Linked DNA regions of Bacillus pumilus. The protein of the gene in region 2 interacts with the protein of the main gene of each other region in a pairwise test. Links are inferred from orthologs where the notes say so. Each region holds a gene or a part of one and is shown on either strand. Other genes may lie near its edges.

The links. Proteins that work in one complex are often made in the same cells at the same time.
Region 1: the proteins of GPS65_RS06030 (region 2) and recJ interact in binary tests that used the Escherichia coli proteins (3 or more experiments, as listed by UniProt). The link is inferred for Bacillus pumilus from one-to-one orthologs.

The regions. Positions count from the first base shown.
Region 1 is NZ_CP047089.1:1,595,122-1,598,191, reverse strand. The notes cover bases 79-3,070. They hold recJ (single-stranded-DNA-specific exonuclease RecJ), read right to left. Parts: upstream 2,741-3,070; coding sequence 416-2,740; downstream 79-415. Other genes in these bases: GPS65_RS07735 (LapA family protein), read right to left, coding at 2,822-3,070; GPS65_RS07745 (adenine phosphoribosyltransferase), read right to left, coding at 79-392. In the rest of the region: more of GPS65_RS07745, read right to left, coding at 1-78. UniProt on the Escherichia coli protein: Single-stranded-DNA-specific exonuclease.
Region 2 is NZ_CP047089.1:1,252,871-1,255,924, forward strand. What follows is about bases 14-2,989. They hold GPS65_RS06030 (DNA topoisomerase III), read left to right. Parts: upstream 14-396; coding sequence 397-2,583; downstream 2,584-2,989. Other genes in these bases: GPS65_RS06025 (tartrate dehydrogenase), read left to right, coding at 14-324; GPS65_RS06035 (glycosyl hydrolase family 8), read left to right, coding at 2,781-2,989. In the rest of the region: more of GPS65_RS06025, read left to right, coding at 1-13; more of GPS65_RS06035, read left to right, coding at 2,990-3,054.

The DNA.
Region 1 (3,070 bases), 340 kb from region 2 along the record:
ATGGACGCTTCAATTGTTCCACCAGTCGCAAGTAAGTCATCTGTGATCAATACACGCTGACCAGGACGAATCGCATCTTTATGAATCGTTAATACATCTTTCCCATATTCTAAGCCGTATTCGACTTTAACGACTTCACGAGGAAGCTTTCCTTCTTTACGAACCGGTGCAAAACCTACACCAAGTGCGTATGCTACAGGGCAGCCAATAATGAATCCACGCGCTTCAGGTCCAACGATGAGATCAATGTCTCTTTCTTTCGCGTATTCAACGATTTGATCCGTTGCATAACGGTACACTTCGCCTTTATCCATTAACGTTGTAATATCTTTAAATTGTACACCTTCCTTTGGGTAGTCAGGTACAACTGTCACATATTGTTTTAAATCCATCTTTTCCTTTTCCTCCTCGTACGTCAAAGCACAGGTGAGACTTCGCTCATCATGCTATTCAGCCATTCCTTCAGCTCTTTGGCTGAGGAATATGTTAGTGTTTGATCGAGTTCCATCAATCGTTGTTTTGCTGTATAGGATGCTGATGCCGTTAAATCTTTTTTAGGGGCATCACGTACTATTGACAGCACACCATTCTCTATTTTAACAAAACCGAGTTCAAAAAACACCTTTGTCATAAAAATCATTGTATCTTTTGTCCAGCCTCTATGTTTCGCAAGCTCCATCCCTTGTTCCTTGAGAGGGAAACTTCCTCGTTTCAACAAGAATCCATACAACCATTTGAATTGATCGCGGCTAGGGAAAGAGGACATGAAATGATCTTCTTTTCTTTGGAAAACCGTATACACTCTCGCTGGCTTTTGATTTTCTAACAGCTGCCTTAGCAAGTGTTCATCTGCAGGTACATCTGCAAAAACGACATACTTGCCTTCTACATCGAATGTTGAAACATTTTCTGCATGAACATGATGAATCGGGATATTGACTTCCTGTTTTGTATCTTCGTCAAAACAGACCACCACATATTTTTCTGGGTCAAGCGTGAAGATGGTTTTTTCCCAATCATTTTTGCCGCGCAAATCAAACAGTTGCCATTCATCTACTCGGGCATCTTTCAGCATGAGCTGAGGTTTCTTCCGGTTATTCCATTCATTAATGGACATTTCACCAATGACGGAAATGCGGCTACCTGTGACAACTTCTTCTTTTAATTGACCTTGATGAAAACCGACACAGTCAAGCAGCTTATCTTCATCTTTCAGAGACATTTTAATATGATTCTGATTTGCTCCAATTGTTCGGATTTCTTCAAGTCTCGCATCTTCAATCATAATGAACGGCTTTGGGTTTTGCATGCCAAATGGTGACAGCATCCCCATTTCTTCAATCGCTTCAACCGTCAATTCGTCTACTTTACATACGGCATCGACCCGCTGAATCGGAATAAAATCTTCCTCTGTCAACGTTTCATTCGCATATTGATTTAATCTTTCCCTTAGTAAAGGTACATCATCCGCTCGAAGTGTCATACCCGCAGCCATCGGGTGCCCGCCGAAATGCGGCAGAATGTCGCGGCATTTGCTTAAATGGAAAAATAGATCGAAGCCAGGAATACTCCGCGCTGATCCTTTTGCCATTTGCGTCTCCTCATCTATTCCAAGCACAATCGCCGGACGAGAAAATGTATCCGTCAATTTAGAAGCAACAATTCCGACAACACCCGGATTCCAGCCCGCTTTCGCTACAACAATCGCAGACTGGTCATCACCTGTCTCTTCCACCATTTGAATGGCTTCTTCTGTAATCGTACTCACAATTTTTTGACGTTCTTTATTCAGTTCTTGTACAAAACGAGCGAGTTCTTCTGCCTCATCCTTATCTTCTGTCATGAGAAGATGGACAGCTGGATCTGCCTGTTCAATTCGTCCAACAGCATTTAGCCTTGGCGCAATTTGAAAGCCGACCGTTTCCTCATTTGCTTCTTCAAGAGTAGCGCCCGCTTCTTTCAATAACGCCTTCAGCCCTAGCCTATTCGACTGCCGAAGCTGCATAAGCCCTTTTTTAGCGAGCCATCTATTTTCATCATGAAGGGGCACAAGATCCGCAATTGTCCCAATTGCTGCAAGATCTAACAGCTGAGTTGGCAGCTTTCCAAGAAGTGCATGCGCCACTTTAAACGCCACACCTACACCGGCAAGTTCTTTAAAAGGATACTCACAACCTGGCTGCTTAGGATGGACAATCGCAAGTGCCTCAGGCAGCTCCTCACTTGGTTCATGGTGATCTGTAATGATCAGGTCTAATCCTATTTCTTTTGCAATACGTGCTTCATTTACAGCTGCAATGCCTGTATCGACCGTGATGACAAGCGATGCGCCTTGCTCTTTGATATATCGAAAAGCCTGTTCATTAGGCCCGTAGCCTTCTTTAAATCGATCTGGAATATAAAAGTCTACTTTCGCAGACAACTCTTTTAATGTATGTAAAAGCACAGACGTACTTGTCACACCATCCGCATCATAGTCTCCGAAGATCACAATCGATTCCTGCTCTTCGATCGCTTTGTTGATGCGCTCTACTGCTTCTTTCATTCCTTTTAATAGAAATGGATCATGGAATTCGGCTTTTTGATCAAATAAAAAAGACCTCGCTTCTTCTACTTCTTCGAGTCCTCTTTTTACAAGAAGCGATGCAGTCAGCGCTGAAATATTCAGATTTTCAGAGAGTGATTTCACTTTTTCTTCGCTTGGATGTTCATATTCCCAGCGCATTTTGGATAATAACATAAATTCACCCCTCAACCACACTATTATACTAGAGTGGCCTGAGGGGTTTCAATTTTTATTTTATGAAATTGTGCTGGAAGATTATTTTTCCTTCCGATCAAATGATGCTGGCTGTTCTTTTAAAGGCGTCACATTCGGTTTCTTTTGAACGTCTTTGTCGATCTTTTTATTCGAAACAACAGGTGCAGGTGCGGCTGCACGCTCAGCTTTTAAAGCCTTTAATTCACGTTTTAGTTTCACAATTTGGAAAATCCCTGCAAAAGCCACAATGAGTCCGCCCATGAGCACAGAACCAATAATGACAAGGATTAGCGGCCATTCAGCCGATCC
Region 2 (3,054 bases):
TTGACGGATCTTGGGGCAGCCATTATGGGGAGTATTGGTGTAGCGCCTGCCGCCAACATCAATGTGAATGGCAAATACCCATCCATGTTTGAGCCTGTACACGGATCAGCTCCAGACATTGCGGGAAAAGGAATTGCTAACCCGATCGGCCAAATCTGGACGGCTAAACTCATGCTGGATCATTTCGGAGAGGAAGAACTGGGCACTCATCTGCTCGAAACCATCGAATCAGTTACAGCAGACGGCTTTTTAACAGCAGACATCGGCGGCGCCTATCAAACGCAAGAAGTCACAAACGAAATCATCAAACGATTGAAGAAATAATCCGTCATTAGAACCGCATCTCCACGTCTGCTATAATAAAAGGATGGATAGAAGAAAGAGATGTGAAATCTAGTGTCAAAAACAGTTGTATTAGCAGAGAAACCTTCGGTCGGACGTGATCTTGCACGTGTGCTGAAGTGTCATAAAAAAGGAAATGGCTTTTTAGAAGGAGATCAATACATTGTGACATGGGCGCTTGGCCATTTGGTCACACTGGCTGATCCAGAAGGCTACGGAAAAGAATTTCAATCCTGGCGTTTAGAGGATTTACCAATCATTCCTGAACCGCTGAAACTTGTGGTGATGAAGAAGACAGGGAAACAATTTCAAGCAGTGAAAGCACAGCTTGCGAGAAAAGATGTCAAAGACATTGTCATCGCAACAGATGCTGGACGTGAAGGAGAGCTTGTCGCACGATGGATTCTTGAAAAAGCCCATGTGAAAAAGCCTTTAAAACGACTATGGATTTCATCTGTCACGGACAAAGCCATTCAAGAAGGCTTCAAACGTTTAAAAGACGGCAAAGAATATGATAACTTGTATCGCTCAGCCGTTGCGCGCGCAGAGGCAGACTGGATTGTCGGCATCAACGCAACAAGAGCGCTGACAACCAAATTCAATGCACAGCTTTCCTGTGGACGGGTGCAAACACCAACGATCGCCATGATATTCAAACGAGAAGAAGACATTCAGCAATTTCAGCCGAAGCCGTTCTATGGATTGACTGCACAAGTAGATGGACTAACGTTGACCTGGCAGGATGCCAAAACAAAGCAAAACCGGACATTCCAAGAGAATGTGATCAAAGAGCGTTTGGCAGCCTGCAAAGGCAAACCAGCAGTGGTTGATGCGTTGAAAAAAACAGCGAAAAAAGCGTTCGCGCCGGGACTGTACGATCTGACTGAATTGCAGCGTGATGCACATAAACGCTATGGCTTCTCAGCCAAAGAAACATTATCTACGCTTCAGCGATTGTATGAGCAGCATAAGCTCGTCACATATCCGCGTACAGATTCACGATTTATTTCAGCGGATATCGTTCCTACATTAAAAGATCGTTTAAAAGGAATGAACGTCAGACCGTATGCGCAGCATGTGAACCGGATTTTACAGTCAGGTGTAAAAGCGCACAAAGGCTTCGTCAATGATGCCAAAGTGTCAGATCACCATGCGATCATTCCAACCGAGGAAGAGCTATATCCAGGAGTACTAAGCGATAAAGAGCGTAAATTATATGACCTCATTGCCAAACGATTCCTTGCTGTACTCATGAATCCTTTCGAGTATGAAGAAACAACGGTCATCACCAAAATAGGCAGTGAAACATTCACAGCAAAAGGGAAAACTGTGCAAGCAGCTGGCTGGAAAGCCGTGTACGATGACTCGTATGAAGAAGAGGAATCAGCCGAGGCAGATCAACATTTGCCGCTGCTTTCAGAAGGACAGTCACTAGACGTACGACAGCTGAAAGAAACAAGAGGAGAAACGAAACCTCCTGCACGTTTTAATGAAGCGACCTTATTATCTGCTATGGAAAACCCAGCGGCATTTATGCAGAACGAGGAAAAGGACTTAGTGAAAACCCTTGGTGAAACAGGTGGTCTAGGAACAGTAGCAACAAGAGCGGATATTATTGAAAAGCTGTTCAATAGCTTCTTAATCGAGAAAAAGGGCAAAGACATTTTCATCACCTCGAAAGGAAAGCAGTTGCTCTCGTTAGTGCCTGAGGACTTAAAGTCTCCTGCTTTAACAGCAGAATGGGAGCAAAAGCTTTCTAAAATCGCCAAAGGACAATTGAAGGCTTCTCAATTCATGAGTGAAATGAAATCGTATGCCAAACAAGCCGTATCTGAAATCAAACAGACGAACCAGACCTTTAAGCATGATAATGTCACTGGTACCCATTGTCCAGACTGCGGTAAACTCATGCTGAAAGTGAATGGAAAACATGGCACAATGCTTGTCTGTCAGGACAGGGAATGCGGCCATCGTAAAAATGTGGCAAAGAAAACAAACGCACGCTGCCCAAACTGTCATAAAAAGCTCGAGCTGCGCGGAGAAGGCGATGGCAAAATCTTTGCTTGTGTATGCGGCCATAGAGAAAAGCTGTCTGTCTTCGAAAAACGCAAATCTCAATCCAATCAAAAGAAAGCCAGTAAGCACGATGTGTCTAAATATATGAAGAAACAAAAGAAAGTGGAAGAACCCATTAATAACGCACTTGCTGAACAATTAAAGAAATTAAAATTAGATCAATAGTTCTATATAAACCCATGCGGAAACGCATGGGTTTTTCAATGTTATCAAGCATATTGACATGTTGTTTTTCTGAAAATGGGAATAAATATGCGAAAAGACTCGTAATTTGGTATAAAATATTTATTTAAATTTAAACAAAAACGCTCTATAATAAATCGTTAGATGTTTAGAGAACGGGGAGTTGAAAGGGGACACGAATGCATACACGCATATATCGTACAGCAATTTTTTTACTCATTGTTATTTTACTAGGCGGATGTACCTGGAGGCAGCAGAAAGAATCAGCTGATCCAGTATCACCTCAGCCCGTTTTACCTGGAGAATATTTCATCACTCACCACTTAATGACAGATCAAGGTTTGATTCGTACCTCCTTTGCAGAGGAGCATATTTACTTATCTGAATCACTTGGGCTTTGGATGGATTATCTTGTTCGAAAAAAAGACCAAAATTTATTTGATCAACAGTTAG